3 regions of the Pseudodesulfovibrio nedwellii genome follow, and region 3 is predicted to be linked to each of the others. Evidence: riboswitches for the same ligand, from Rfam matches in the RefSeq annotation. Region 3 holds a riboswitch; each other region holds the start of a gene.
The links. A riboswitch is a leader RNA that binds a small molecule or an ion and turns the genes downstream of it on or off. The one in region 3 is predicted to bind cobalamin.
Positions count from the first base shown of each region.

Region 1: linked by a shared signal. The riboswitch ahead of metE (5-methyltetrahydropteroyltriglutamate--homocysteine S-methyltransferase) and the one ahead of SYK_RS17145 (sirohydrochlorin cobaltochelatase) in region 3 are both predicted to bind cobalamin.
Region 2: linked by a shared signal. The riboswitch ahead of SYK_RS12880 (ribonucleoside triphosphate reductase) and the one ahead of SYK_RS17145 (sirohydrochlorin cobaltochelatase) in region 3 are both predicted to bind cobalamin.

Region 1 is NZ_AP026709.1:3,382,123-3,387,462, forward strand. It holds gene metE (5-methyltetrahydropteroyltriglutamate--homocysteine S-methyltransferase) at 1-1,473, opposite strand, end outside; cobalamin riboswitch at 1,605-1,786, opposite strand; gene SYK_RS15780 (BCCT family transporter) at 2,384-3,949, shown strand; gene SYK_RS15785 (IclR family transcriptional regulator) at 3,978-4,751, shown strand; gene buk (butyrate kinase) at 4,776-5,340, shown strand, end outside.
Region 2 is NZ_AP026709.1:2,749,731-2,755,070, reverse strand. It holds gene SYK_RS12885 (RHS repeat domain-containing protein) at 1-416, shown strand, start outside; cobalamin riboswitch at 1,326-1,498, shown strand; gene SYK_RS12880 (ribonucleoside triphosphate reductase) at 1,672-3,735, shown strand; gene SYK_RS12875 (hypothetical protein) at 3,758-3,994, shown strand; gene SYK_RS12870 (sensor histidine kinase) at 4,070-5,340, opposite strand, start outside.
Region 3 is NZ_AP026709.1:3,669,203-3,674,542, forward strand. It holds gene cobI (precorrin-2 C(20)-methyltransferase) at 1-170, opposite strand, end outside; gene SYK_RS17130 (ABC transporter substrate-binding protein) at 226-1,131, opposite strand; gene SYK_RS17135 (ABC transporter ATP-binding protein) at 1,128-1,916, opposite strand; gene SYK_RS17140 (FecCD family ABC transporter permease) at 1,920-2,951, opposite strand; gene SYK_RS17145 (sirohydrochlorin cobaltochelatase) at 2,961-3,944, opposite strand; cobalamin riboswitch at 4,066-4,246, opposite strand; gene SYK_RS17150 (chemotaxis protein CheA) at 4,242-5,340, opposite strand, start outside.

The DNA.
Region 1 (5,340 bases), 290 kb from region 3:
CATATCGTTTCTTTCCGGTTCGCCATGCACCAGGACATCAAGCTCCAATTCTTCCTGATGATTGACAACCTCTCGTATATGTCCTTGCATTGTTTTAATATACTGGCTTTCGGAAAGGGTGCCTTTTTTGTACTCTAGGCGGGCTTTTCGTATCTCGGCTGTCTGAGGATATGAGCCGATTGTCGTGGTCGGGAAGAGTGGGAGTTTGAGTCGATCCCGTTGAATGACAATACGTTCTGTGAAAGGGGAATTGCGGTTGAACATTTCAGGCGTGATTGCCTGCACTCTTTCGCGGGTTTGGTGATCAATGACATCGGGGTGAGCTGCTCGGGTAAGCAAAGCTGTCTTGTTTTCGTTGAATAACGATGGTGTTTCGGTGGTTGTTGCAGCGTGTTTCAGGGCGGCAACTTCCTCGCATTTCTGAATGGCAAAAGCCATCCACTGTTTGAGTGTAGGGTCCAGTTTTTTTTCTGCGGAGATGTCCACGGGAGAATGGAGGAGTGAGCAACTGGATCCGACCATGATGTGAGTGGCTTTGACTTTTTGGCGAACGATGTTCACTTGTCGTGCTGCAGCTTCAAGATCTGTTTTCCATATGTTCCTTCCATCCACGAGCCCCAGTGAGAGAGTAAAATGTGCTGGCAGCTTGGACAGAACTTCATCCAACTGGTTTGGTCCCCGAATCAAATCAATGTGGATACCATCAACAGGCAGAGACAAAGCCAGATCCAGGTTGTCACCGAGGTCGCCAAAGTAGGTCGTGAGCAGCAGGCGCGTGCTGTTGGTGACTGTACGCAGTTTGGAATATACGGACTGGAATGCAGTTTTGGCTTCGGCTGGGAGGTCGGTGCACAAAATCGGTTCATCAATTTGAATCCATGAACAATGTGCGGCGATTTCTGTGATGATTTCGCAATAAACATCAGTCATGTGTTCAAGGTGGTCCCATCGGTTGCAGCCATCAGTCTCTTTTGCAAGCAGGAGGAAGGTGAGCGGGCCGACAAGGACTGGTTTTGGCGAGTATCCGAGTCTTTTGACAGCTTTTATATCTGCCAGCAGTCGGGAGTTGTCCTTTTTGAAGGGCGTATTGGGGCTGAGTTCCGGGACAATGTAATGATAGTTGGAATCAAACCATTTGGTCATTTCCATGGCCGGAATGCTTTTCTCAGAGTTGCCTCTGGCCATATGGAAGTATGTCTTGCAGTCGACAGTATTCCCGTCATGCTGGAATCGTTGGGGGACTGCTCCAAGCATGGCGATAGTGTCTAGGATGTGGTCGTATAAAGAGAAGTCGCCGACTGGCAGCAGGTCCATTCCTGCCGTGGCCTGAAGATTCCAGTGGCGTTGCTTGAGTTCTCCGGCAGTGGAAACGAGTGCTGTTTCTGTTGTTTCCCCTCGCCAAAATTTTTCAAGTGCCCATTTCAATTCGCGGTTTTTCCCCATTCTAGGAAAACCCAATACGTGCGCGTTCATGTCTACTCCATGTTTCGGGTGAAAGACGAAGAGCGCGAGCCTCGGTTTGTTGGCAACAGAGAATGACACACCGGATGATATGATCCCGTGTCGTTATGAATATCTGCAACACCAACCTGATCGCGAGGTCGTTCGCTCTTTGGCAAGACGTCTTCTGGCTTCCGGCCCCATAGTGTTGAATCCCTTCCCGATAGCGGTGGTTTTCAACGGGTACTGCCGGTTACAGCGGCGCGTCCGCAGCGGTTTTTCACCGCTTTCCGTTTCTCGCCAAATCCTTATATCTAGATTTATTGATATTTGAGAATCCCATAAAAGGCAAGTCGGCTTTGTTCTGTGAGTCTGAAAAGTTGACAGAGGTGAGGTCTTGGCGGAGTTGAACGGTCTGTTTTTCGTATATAACAAGCTGTTTATTCGTCAGTTTTTTATTGTGTGTGCTCTGGGCTGGTGTGTCGTTCGATTTTGTTTTGTCACCTGTGTGTCTCTTGAATGTTTTGTTGGCGTTGTTTGTTTATGATTTTCTTGAATTCATCATTTGATTCAAACCGCATATTTTGCGGTGAAAGAACTTTTTATTTTGTCGTTTCAATTTCTCGAATTTGATAAATCCAGAGCTAACAGCTTGGAATTATATTTTATGTGACGGCAGACCTCTCAGAGTTTTTTTGGATCATATCGCTTTTGACTCAACAAATTTCATAAATCTGGTTGACTAAGTTTCATGCATGGTGCATTGCAGAGGCGTCGAAAGATAGAACGCCGTTCCACTGAGTGGAACAACTGATGCAGAACGGCACAGTAGGGATGAATAATCTCTGTAGTAATTTCAAAACGGGGATAATTTGAAGAGCTGATATAAAAAAATGATTTATTATTTAAAATTAATGAAACAAAATTACTCAAGGAGATAATTTTGAATACCAAGAGCCTATCAGCAAAATATTCTAGCGATACTGATACACATAAAGAATTGAACAGTTTAGTTTTCTGGGTGCCATTTTCACTTATTGCATTTTCTGTGATCATTGGTTTGATTCTGCCAGAGACATTTGGTCTTGTCGTTACGACTGGTCAGCAGTTTATCCTCAAAAATTTCAGTTGGCTTTTTTCAATTACAGGACTGTTTTGTTTAATAGTTATCAGCGTTGCATTCTTTTCCCAGTTCGGTAACATTGTCATTGGTGGTAAAAAAGCCAAACCTGTATTGAATAAGTGGCAATGGTTTTCCATTACGTTATGTACTACTATTGCTATTAATATCTTGTTCTGGCCCATCGTTGAACCTCTTCAGGATATGCTCGCACCTCCGCAGGCTCTCGGATTTGCCGCAAACACCTATGGTTCTGCCCGGTTCTCACTTGCTTCCATGTATATGAATTGGGGATTGGTTCCCTATTCCATCAACGCATTGCCCGCACTCGTGTTTGCCATTTGCTACTACAACCTGAAGCGTCCTTTCAGTTTAGGGTCTATCCTGTTCCCGATCCTTGGAGAAAGGGCAAACGGGAATATGGGCAAGGTCGTGGACATTGTCTCTCTTTATGCTTTGGCCTTGGGTATGGGCACTTCCCTTGGGACTGGCGTGCTCATGTTGTCCGGAGGACTTTCAAGAATTTTCCCATTCATTGAGAGTGCACCACAGACGTGGGGCATACTCATTATTATTGTTATGGTTATTTGCATTATTTCCTCCATCAGTGGTGTTCTGAAAGGGATGCGTATCCTTTCAGAACTCAATGCCAAGTTGTTATTTAGCTTGATGGCTGTTGTCTTTATTGTAGGGCCGACCGTCTTTATACTCGATTTCAGTGTTGAATCATTCGGTTCCTTTGTGGGGCACTTTTTTGAGCGGTGTTTGTTTACGGATTCGTTCCGTGTCGATTCCTGGCCGCAGAAGTGGACGGTGTTTTCGTTTGCGAACTACATGATTTGGGCACCGATTTCTGCCTTGTTCCTTGGTCGAATTTCCAAGGGGTACACAGTCAGGGAATTCATTTCAGTCAATGTCCTCTTTCCTATGGTTTATGTGTTCCTTCATGCTTCGGTTTTCAGCAGTACAGCAATTTGGCAACAGATTGTTGGTGGAGTGGATTTGCAGGCAAACATTGCTACCGGCATCGATGAAGCTGTGTATGTTTTGCTTGAAAATTTGCCTTTGGCGCACTTCATCATTCCTGTTTTCCTTTTTGCAGTGTTCATTTCCTTTATCACTGCTGCGGATTCAACCACTAACGCTATGGCATCCCTCACAACGAAGAATCTTTCTGAATCCAATCAGGAAGCACCGCCATTTCTCAAGATTGCTTGGGGAGTGATGATTGGGACTCTTGCATTTATCATGTTGGTCTTTTCAGGTCTCGATGGGATGAAAACTTTGACATATCTGGGTGGAGCACCGATCACATTGGTGATAATAGGGTCAGCGTTTTCCTTGATAAAGCTGATTCAGATGCAGAAGAAACTCGACATTCTGCAGTAATTCAATGGTTACGAAGGGGAGAGAGAAAATGTCTAATATCATCAGTTCGGTCGCAAGAGCGTTGGATGTCTTGTTGTACATAAATAGTCATAAAGATCCGGTGGGGATTTCAACCATCAGCAAGGATATGGGTATCTACAAAAGTACTGTATTCCGCACACTGGCAACACTGGAAGACAGGCATTTTGTGCAGCAGGACCCGGAAACCGGGAAGTATACACTTGGTGTCAGTCTGTTTTCAATGGCCAACAAGATCACGCTCTATGATGTGTTTGTTCCGTTCGTCAAAGAACTCAATTTGGAGTTCAAGGAGACAGTCAACGTATCGATGCTGGATAGAACGACCTCTGGACCGTACCAAAGTGTTGTCGTTGTAAAGGAAGATGCCGTTGATAACGTTCTGTCCGTCAGTCCGCAAGTTGGATCGAAAAACGATTGTTATTGTTCATCGGTTGGCAAGAGTCTGCTCGCCTTTTCGTCGGATATCTCCAACGAGACCCTGAAAAAATATGAATTTCAAAAATATTCTCCGAATACCATCAGCAGCTATGAAGAATTGGTCGCTGAATTGGCGAAGGTCAAACGTGATGGGTATTCTTTGGATAATGAAGAACAGGAAATCGGCCTCATATGTGTTGGTGTCCCAGTTTTTAATAAGAAAGGGGAAGCCATTGCAGCCATGAGTGTGTCCGGTCCATCCCAGCGCATCCAACATATCAATATTGAAAATGTCGTAACCAGATTGAAGCAGGTTGCGAGTGAAATAACGGAATTGGTTCAGACGTCAAGTCGCATCAAATAACTGAAACATCGAAGAGAATTAATTGTGAAGATACTTGCTATCAACCCCGGTGGAACGTCCACCAAAATCGCTGTCTTCAATAATGAAGAAGAGCTTTTCAGCGAGAACGTCATGCATCAGGAGTCGGAGTTGCACGACTTTGACTCCGTGTTTGATCAGTTTCGCTACCGCAAGGACGTCATCGTCGAGAGACTTCGGGCAAATGACTATCAGGTCGAAGATTTTGATTGCGTTGTAGGACGCGGCGGACTGCTCAAACCACTCGAAGGCGGCACGTATGAAGTCAATGACGCCATGATCGACGATCTGCGTAACGCCATAAACGGTGAACATCCCTCGAATCTCGGTCCTGTCATTGCCAAGGATATCGCCGATTCCATTGATGTTCCCGCTTTTGTCGTCGACCCCGTGTCCGTGGATGAATTTCTCGACATCGCGAAGATTTCCGGGATTTCCGATCTCCAACGTTCCAGTTGGATGCACGCGCTCAATCAGAAGGCTGTGTGTCGAGAAACTGCCGAGCGTCTCAACGGGAAATATCAGGATTTCAATTTTATCGTTGCGCATTTGGGGTCAGGAATTTCCATCG
Region 2 (5,340 bases), 920 kb from region 3:
ACACCAATCCAAATCTTCGAATTCCCATAGGCTTTGCCGGAGGACTGCACGACCGAGACCTCGGTTTTGTCCGATTCGGCTGGCGGGACTACGATGTAAACACCGGCCGATGGACTGCGCCCGACCCCATAGGCGACAAGGGCGGCGATCCCGACTGGTATGGGTATTGTCTGGATGATCCGGTGAACAACCTAGATACAACCGGACTGAACCCGTTACTGGCATGGTCACAGTACATACCGGCAGTTAATTCAATCGGCAAATGGGTTGCCGAAGACGTTATGACAGGCGGGCCAGGAGTACTGGATGCCTTGGAAAAGGGCGTTAAAAAGATACCAGAGGCGGGGAAATGGTATATTGATACCGTCGACTCAAATCTAGAAAAAATACAAAAAGGGAAAAATAAGAAATATTAAATATAACACGGGCCGAAAATGTATTCAGCCCGTGTTATATATTGGATGAGTATAAAAAAAAGTTGGGATAGGAGTATTGAATATGTTGAAAATTTTATATGACAACAAAAAAAGCATTGTATTTACATCGCTAGTATGCGTTGTTGCTATGTTCATATTTAGAGACTTAACAGTATCAATTGTTGTCGCAGCAGTTGCAACGTCTCCTTATCTAATTTGCGTATTGAGAAATATCAAAAATGACAGCCTCTTCAGATTTTCTGGAATATCATTCTTTACTATTATTCTCTACTCATCCATTCACTTGTTGATAATGGCATTGTCAATTCTCGCATCATATATACTATCGGGAATTGTAGACACTGGCGTTCTACTTAGAATTTTAATGGTGGTCGTGTATTCATTAACATACTGCTTAATTGCACCTTATTTATATAAGACCGCCACGAGCACACATGGACGTAAATACAAGTTTAAATATTATGTCTGTACAATATTCATTATAGGTTTTTCAGAACTATTTATTCATTCTCTTAATAAGCTAGCAGCAATGTATTCAGCAATGGCCCTCGTAGCCGCCCCTCTGGTTTGCTTAAGTTATGTTTTGTCGCTTTACCTGATCACAATCGTCAACTTGTTAAATAATACTGAAGTCGAAAGCTTAAAAAAAACACTACGGGAATAACAAAAGATAATGGTGTTGATCTTAATAAACCGAATAGTGACAAATAAAGGCCAACCACCCAAACCGGATGGTTGGTTTTCTTGAGTTAATCAGCTTTTCTTTATGGGAAAAAATGGATTCACTCTCCTCTTATTTGACATGATAAAAAGTGTCTAACCAAATACAGATGACGGATTGTTCGCGCTTCAGTCTTGCACTCAATCCGACCTTCAGATAGGTTCTCCAAATCACGATGTCCTTCAGGTGGCCGGTAGGCCATAACAGGGAATCCGGTGTAAAGCCGGAGCGGTCCCGCCGCTGTAATCCTCTTGTATTTTGTTCCATCAAGCCACTGCTTTAGCGGGAAGGCGGAACGAACGGGGAGAGCCAGAAGACCTACCTGAAGCGTTTCTGTCGGTGACGGTCCGCGGAGCCCGTTTACAGACAAGAAAGTTCATACCAGACAACATAGTTGCCTGATTTTCAGCGGTCCTGCCGCGTCAATCACAACGGCAACGGGGCAAACAATGCGACGCCGACAATCCTCGGTGTCGATCTCATCCGCATCCCACTGTTTGCCACAGGAAATTTATGCCAATTCAGATTCAAAAACGTGATGGTTGTATCGAAACATGGTCAACCAAACGCATCGGTGACGCCATTTTCAAAGCACTTAAAGGAAGCGGCATCAAAGACCCGCTGCTCGCCAGCCGACTGGCTGGAAAAGTAGAAAAAAAGCTCGACGGCGTTGATGTTCCAGAACAGGAACAGGTGCAGGATACTGTACAGCAGGTGCTCATGGAAGCCCGCCTGTACAAGGTCGCTGAACGCTACATCATATACAGAGAAAAACGCAGGGAACTGCGCACACAGAACGAGGCCTATCTGGACATCTCCGGTGTCACGGAAAGCTACCTCGACAACGTGGACTGGCGTGTGAGTGAAAACTCCAACATGGTCCACTCCTATCAGGGACTCATTCTGCACATGGCTGGCGCGGTTCAAGCGCGGTACATGCTGGAAAAATACCCTGAAGAAGTCCGCATGGCCCACACTCACGGCTACTTCCACATCCATGACCTTTCCTTTGGTCTGGCCGGTTACTGCTCAGGATGGAGCCTGCGCGACCTGTTGCTGGAAGGCTTCAACCTGCGCGACCGTTGTTCATCCACACCGGCCAAGCACTTTGATGCAGCCTGCGGACAAATCGTCAACTTCCTCGGCACTCTCCAGAACGAATGGGCCGGAGCACAGGCGTTCAACAACGTGGACACCTACCTCGCCCCGTTCATCCGCTACGACGGACTGGACTACGAGACCGTGAAGCAGCAGATCCAGAAATTGCTGCACAACCTGAACGCCACGTCCCGCTGGGGCGGTCAAAGCCCGTTCACCAACTTTACCTTCGACTTCGTCCCGCCGTCCCACATTGCCAACGAGGCAATCATCATCGGTGGCCAGTTGCAGGATTCCACCTACGGCGAATACGCCGAGGAAATGGCCATGATCAACAGGGCCTTCCTCGAAGTCATGCTCGAAGGCGATGCCGATGGCCGCATCTTCTCCTTCCCCATCCCCACGTACAACGTGACCAAGGACTTCCCCTGGGAATCCAAGGAAGGCAAACTGCTCCTTCAGATGACCGCCAAATACGGCGCGCCCTACTTCCAGAACTTCATCAACTCCGACCTCAACCCGGAAGATGTTCGTTCCATGTGCTGTCGTCTGCAGATGGATCTGCGTGAAATCCGCAAAAAAACCGGCGGCCTGTTCGGTGCTGGTGATCTGACCGGCTCCATCGGCGTTGTCACCTTAAACTTGGCAAAACTCGCTTATCTGGCACACAACGAAGAAGACTTCTTTGACCTCGTCAACGAATATGCACATCTCGCCAGCGAATCTCTGGAATTCAAGCGCAAGGTCGTGGAAAAGAACCTGAACGCCGGAATGTTCCCATTCTCTCGCCGCTACCTGAAAAACGGTTTCAAGGGTCACTTCTCGACCATCGGTCTTATCGGCGGTCATGAGGCATGCGTAAATCTGCTCGGCAAAGGTGTGGACACCGAGTCCGGCTCCCGTCTGATGCAGCGCACCCTCAATCAATTGCGCGACCTGGTCGTCAAGTTCCAGGAAGAAACCGGCAACCTGTACAACCTTGAAGCGACACCCGGCGAAGGCACCTGCTACCGTCTGGCCAAGATCGACAAGGAACTGTACTCCGATATCTACACCTCTGGTGGCGATACCCCCTACTACACCAACTCCACGTTGCTGCCAGTGGGTTCCAGCTCAGACGTATTCTTCGCCCTTGAGCATCAGGATAAATTGCAAACCCTGTACAATGGTGGCACGGTCTTCCATACCTTCCTTGGTGAAGCCGCTCCCGACGAAGAGAGTGTCAAAAACTTCCTGATCAAGGCCATGACCAAAACCAAGATTCCATACATCTCGGTTACACCCACCTTCTCGGTCTGCGAAGATCACGGGTACATTTACGGTGAGCATTTCGAATGCCCCACTTGCAACAAGGAAACCGAAGTTTACACCCGTGTGGTCGGTTACTACCGCCCTGTTGGTCGCTGGAACAAGGGCAAGCAGGAAGAATACAAGGAACGCCTCGAATATTCGCAGAAAACCTTCTGCAAAACCGCCTAGCCCTCGGCCATGAGGAGAGCCAATGATTCTTGACGCCAACCAGCTTATTGCGATCCGACAGCGCAACGATGAAGAAGTACGTAGAGGAAACCGGGCCACCCACGGCTATCCAGCCCACACGGTCCAAAACCTGCTGCATACAATCGAAGCGCTGAAAAAGGAAAAACGCAAATGGAAAAAGCTGGCACAAGCGCGAGGCAAGGCTCTGCATGAAATAGGCGACATTGCGATGGAATCAAACGGCTCTCACGAGTCCTAAATCCTATCCAAATATGCACACATAAAGGCCTGCGATCACATGATCGCAGGCCTTTTCTCATATAAAATAATGTTTCTATTTGATGGGGACTGAAAAACAGAACCGACTTCCATGTCCAGGCTGGCTTTCAACCCAGATTTCACCACCGTGATGACTGATGATTTCACGCGAAATAGGCAGGCCAAGGCCTGTACCAGAGGGTTTGCCGCTCTTCCGAGTCTGCAATTGGCTAAACTTGCTGAAAATGAGCTCATGCTGATCTTCAGGAACACCTATTCCGGTGTCAGCAACACAAAACAGAAGACCATTATCCCGCCTCGTCACGCCACAGGTAACATCACCTTCAGGAGTAAACTTCACGGCATTGGAGATAAGATTTATCAACACTTGGAGTAATCTGTCAGAATCCCCATTGAATTGAGGTAGACCTTTCTCCACTTCAACCATCAAATCAACTGCGTCATCATGAAAAAGTGAATGTGTCGCCGCCCGCGCCCGCTCAACCAATTCCTGCGGAAGAATCTTCTCGTTACGCCATTCGACCCGCCCAGACTCCAACTTCGACAAATCAAGATGATCGTTGATAAGTTCCGTCAAACGATCACTTTCAGATATAATGATACCGAGGTTACCTCTAATTCGCCCGACCTGCTTCGCCAACCGTACATCACCTTCTGCCAGCGGTTCAAAATGGTTTCCGACAGTCTTGTCAATAAGCTTGGCAAATCCCTGCACTGATGTCATTGGAGTCCGCAATTCATGCGATACCATATCGAGAAATTCGGACATGAGACGGCTCGTGGTTTCCGCCATCTCCTTGGCTTCAAGCATGGCCTGCTCAGCTCGCTTGCGCGATGTTATATCCATGATATTTTCAATAATCTGAATCAACTTCCCGTCTTCATCGAACACAGGATAAGCGTGGATTTCCACATACGACACAGAGCCATCAGGGTTGATATGATCATGCTGTACAACCGCAGGTTTTTTCGTTTTCTTGACGACATGCACCGGACAAATATTCTCTCCACACGGCATGTCACTGTCATGCAAAAGCTTATGACAACAGACATCTTCCACCAAGCGTCCTTCAGAGGCCGCGGAGTTGGCAAGCTTGACGGTATAGTCCTCAATATCAATAACGACGAGCCCATGATTGATGGAATTAATGACTGAATTAAGGAAATCGCTCTTGGCACGACTTTCCTTTTCCGCCTTTATACGTTCCTTAATTTCACGCTCTAAAAAAAGATTGGTTGCCGCTAACTCGGCAGTCCGCTCTTCAACCCGCTGCTCCAATTCATCATGCGCCAGTCTCAACGCCTCTTCGACTCTCTTACGATCAG
Region 3 (5,340 bases):
CCTTCCCTGAGGTGCGGTTTGGCAATGGCGTATGCCGTGGAGTAGTCGTTTTTGGTAGATGCGGCGGCAAAGATGACATCGACCTCGCCAAGCGCGCGCACAGCCTTGAGGGTGAGAAGTTCCGGGTCGCCAGGGCCGACGCCTATGCCGTAGAGAATGCCTTTATTCATTACGATATTTCCTTTTGGCAGAGCACTATTACTCGTGCTCTGCTGTGTACCAATGTTAGTTGTGATCTACCCGGTGCAAGAGTTCATGGACTGTTTCGATGCCTTGCAAAAGTCGCATGGTGGGGCGCGATACAAGATGTTCATCTACCAGAAAAACACCGTTGTTCAAGACGGCCATGATGCGGGATGCGGCCGGACCGTTTTTGATGGTGTTGATTGATACCTGATTCATGGGACCTATCTGGGCCAGATAGACATCAATTTTGCTCGATTTTGCCAGCAGTCGTTCCAGTCCATACGAGGCGATGTTTGTGCCACGTCTCGGTCTGGCGTCGGTGGCGACGTTAATTCCGCCCGCTCTTTTGAGAACGAACAGGGGCATGGAGCCGGGGGAGAACGTGGAAAGTTTGGAATGAATGGATTCAAAGAATACCGTGGGGCGTTCGTTGAGTGGGAATTCATCCAGTCGTTTGTCAGCTTCTACCAAGCCGTCCTTGAAATCTTCGATCATATATTCAGCTTGCATTTCTCGACCGGTCAGATGGCCGAGGGTACGCCAGTAGTTGTACATATCGCTGACGGTGTTTGGTTGGAGAGAAACGACCGTGATGCCATGTCGTTTAAGGGTGTTCCATAATGCAGGATAACCACGCTTTAACATGGGGCGGATAAGAATCAGATCCGGCTTGGCTGCAAGAAATTTTTCTACGCCGTCTCGTGCATTAAAAGCGGTTTTTTGCAAGGCAAGGGCCGGGTAGTCTTCGGTTCGACTGACGCCTATTATTTCATCTTTCAGACCGAGGCCAAAGAGGTTCTCGGAATGAGCGGCGTACAGCGATATGATGCGTGTAAACGGTTTATCAAAATTGACAGTTTGCCCGGAGTCGTCGGTGATGGTTCGCGCCAGAGCGGGTGTGCAGAGCATGAGTATGCAGATGAAAGAGAAGAGAATACGAATCAAGAGAGTTCCTTTAAAGCGTAAGAGATGTGCAGGCCTTTGTCCGTGTTCAGGACATGAGCCTGAATGCGGAAAACAGCGTTGATGGTTTCAGGGGTCAGGGTTGTTTCGACGCTTCCATGCGCGTGGACTCGGCCTTTATTCAGGATAACGAGAGTGTCGCAGAAGGCTGCCGCCAGATTAAGGTCGTGTAGTACGGCCACAATGGTCCGGTTTCCTTCGGATGCCAGCCGTTTGAGTTCGGTCATGGTGGTCAGTGCGTGACGAATATCCATGGATGAAGTTGGTTCGTCAAGGAGCAGAGCCGGTGTGTTTTGTGCCAGTCCTCGTGCCACGACAGTACGTTGCTTTTCTCCACCGGACAAGTCGGCCATATATCGATTTTTCAAGTCGCCGAGGTCCATGGATTTCAGCGAGCTTTCGACGATAGAGAGGTCGTTTTTTGATGGACGGGCGAACCGTTGGATATGTGGATGACGCCCCATGAGCACGGTCTCGAAAGCCGTGAATGGAAAATTGAAGTCGAGTTCCTGAGGGACCAGAGCGCACTGCTGAGCAAGTGTCTTTGGGGTGATGGATGTCACCGGAGTTGTGTTGAGTTCAACGGTTCCGTTTGTTGGAGAGCTATGTCCGGCCAACAGGTCAAGCAAGGTGGATTTACCACTGCCGTTGGGGCCGACAATGCCGTATAAGTGGCCTGGCTCAAAGGCAAGGTTGATGTCGCGCAGCACCGGGGTGTCGGTGTAAGCGAAGGAAACAGTATTGAGTGTGAAGGTGGCGGTGTGCATGGGTTACCCCCGGCGCCTTTTGGAGCGGGTGAATATCCAACAAAAGATCGGGCCACCGATGAGCGCGGTGAGAACGCCAATGGGAACTTCATGGGGCAAACCTGTGCGGGTCAGGGTGTCGGCTGCGAGTAATAGTATAGCTCCGTTCAAGCCTGAGGCTGGAAGAAGCCAGCGGTTGTCCGGCCCGATAATCATGCGCATGAGATGAGGAATAATTAATCCCACGAAGCCGATAACCCCGGAGACGGAAACGCAGACCGCGCTGATCAGGGATGCCGTGACCAAAAGTATGAGACGAACTTTGCCCGTATCCACGCCCAGACTTTTGGCAGAGCGAGACCCCAGACTCATGATGTTGAGGTCTCGGGCGAAAAATAGGCAGACCGCAAAGCCGAATATACCGGTTCCGGCGGTCAGGATGACGTCAGTCCAGGTGCGGGCTACGAAGCTGCCCATAAGCCAGAACACGATCACTGATACTTTTTCGTCGGCCAGATATTTGATGCAGCTCAGTCCGGCGGACAGAATGGCGGAAACAATGACGCCTGCCAGGATCAAGTTAGTGGGCGACAATTCTCCGTCGCGTCCTGACATGGCGATGACCGCGAAAAGCGTGGTCGTTGCTCCGGCAAAAGCCATGAGCAACAGTGTTGCCTGCCCGAAGAATGACAGGCCAAGCAAAAGGCTCAAGGCCGCTCCGAATGCTGCGCCGGAAGAGACGCCCAGCGTGAAAGGATCGGCCAGTGGGTTGAGGAGTAACCCTTGAAACACTGTGCCGGCCACTGCAAGGCCAAAGCCCACAGCTGTGGCAGTGAGAATACGGGGAAGACGTACTTCGAAAATAACGCTTGTTTTGAGCGGGTCTATGGAGTCCGTCGCCCCTCGCAGAGCATCCGTCAGCGCTGTCATGACTTCACCCGGTGAGACCGGAATGAAGCCAAGACCGGTAGCAACGATCACCAACGCGGCCAGTGAGACTGCGAGCAGAGTGAGGGTTGCCCCTTTGCTGATGGATATACGAGAAGCGACGGTCATTATATCTTTTTAGGGAAGCATGTGCGTTTGAGCCATGGCGTCTTTCAAGTGGCGTACGTAAATGTCAGCCCATGTGTCGACAGAACCGAGACCGCTCAGGTCGATGGTTACGTCAAAACCCGCCTTGGTCAGCATGACTTTCCATGCATCGTCTTCGTCACCGGCCATATCGTTGGAAGCGTGGTCGCCTGCAACGATCATGAAGGGCTTGAGCAGGATTTTCTTTGACCCTGAAGCTTTGAGGTTTACCAGCATGTCATCGAAAGCAGGATAGCCTTCAACGCAGGCCACAAAGATTGGGTGACCGTATGTTTTCTGCATTTCACTTTGGAACTGGGCGTAAATGCCGGTGGAGAAAAAATCGTTGCCGTGTCCCATGTAGACAAGAGCAGCATTCATTTTTTTGGCGGCATCGACGTCAGCTTTGAGAGCTTTGGTGGCATCGGCGATGTCGTCAGTGTACGGATACACATCTCCGGGCATGCCCAGAGCCGGACGGCCAAGGCGCAAGCTTTTGAAGGGAACGGATTTGGCCTTGAGGGCGCGAATGGAGCGCAAGCCGATCATCGTTTGGGTCAAGTCGGAGAATTCTTCACCGGCAAAAACATGAAGGGACTGCACCGCAATAGCCTTGTAGCCTTCGTCCTGAAGGTCGGCGATGGTTGCCAAAGGACCTTTGACGCTGAGGATGTCAGCAGGCACACCGGCATTTTTTTTCTGCCATGCCGTGTCGTTTTGGCGTTCATGCCAAATGTCACGGATGATGCTTGAGGTGAAAGCGAGTTTGACCGGAGTATCGGGGTAGGCCTTTTCAACTTTGTTGCGAATGTTCAGGATGGATTTGAGTGCTTCGGGATACGATGTTCCGAATGCGGCCAGGACGATAGCGTCTTTGACCGGGCCTTTTTCATGATGTCCGGCCTGCGCCGGGGCCACCATGAGGACCGTGAGAAGACAGGAGAAAAGTACGACATTGAGTCTGTGGATAGACATGACAACTCCAAGAGAGGCTGATTGGGGGAAATGAGAAAACCCTTCCTCGACGATTTTCGAGGAAGGGAAACCGTTTTATCCCTTCGTACCTGTAGTGGTAAGCCCTCGTACCACCGAGGCAAAACCTATGGCTTTCTAGGCAGGTCTTCCGGCTGGCCCCTTCTACTTTCGCCTTCCCAAGGAGAGTCCTCAGTGGCATGAATGAAAGCAGTCTGGCGGGGCGTCACGGCGGCGGGTCCGCTCCCGATTTACACGGGATTCCCTATGAAGTCCTTTCGGACACCTAGAAGGGGTCTACTATGCTTGTAGAGCTGATCGTGTCAAGCTGGCTGTAGCTCCCTGTTCCATACGTTCTTGAAAATGCTGGATCATTTTTTCAGTGTCGATAACCAATGCGTCGGACTCACCCATCATGCCGTAACCGAGGATAGGGATATGGAAGATTTCTTCCACCGGGACTGTGAAGCCCGTGATGACTACTTGCTGTTGTTTGAGCACTTCATCGACCAAAACGGCTGCTTTGTAATCACCTACGCGGACGACAATGGCCTGAGCCATTTCTATATTGTTTTGTTCTGGAATCAGGTCCAGAAGGTCTGCCAGTCTAAGTAGTGAATGAACTTCTCCACGGACGTCCACGGTTTCACGTCCATCGGGCAGCGCGACCACGTCGTTGAGGCGTGGCATGTAAATCTCCATCACATCCCTGCTGGGAACGATAAAGGTATCTCCACCAACTTTGCAGACCAGGGCTTCGACGATGCCTTCGTTGGCTGAGCGATCGAGAGGGATTTCAATGGTAAAGGCTGCCCCTTTGCCCAGTGTACTTTCGATTTCAACATCGCCGTCCAGTGTTACTTTGATGGCGTTGACCACCGCGTCCATCCCGACACCGCGGCCTGATACATCCGTGACCTGTTCAGCTGTGGAAAAGCCGCTCTGGAGGACGAACTGGAGGATTTCTTTTTGTTCGTATTCAGTTTCGGGGTCAGCCAGTCCTTTTTCAAGGGCCTTGGCGAGAATCCTGTCTGGATCAAGTCCACGACCATCATCCTTGACTTGAATATAGGCGTTATCACCTTTACGCCATGCAGCCAGAGTGACGACACCGGCTTCTTTCTTGCCGGCGTTTTTACGACCTTCAGGGTCTTCCAGTCCGTGATCCACAGCGTTTCTCAGCAGGTGGACCAATGGTTCATTGAGGCTCTCAACGATGGTCTTGTCCAGAGCGAGTTCATCACCTTCGACAACGAAGTCGAGTTTTTTGCCGATCTTTTGGCTCAGACTTTTGACCAGACGGTGCATGGGCATAAAAATTTGTTTGAGTGGTACCAAACGGATGGCGTTTACTTCTTGCTGGAGTCTGCTGATGACATTGTCGAGCTCGCGCAGGGAA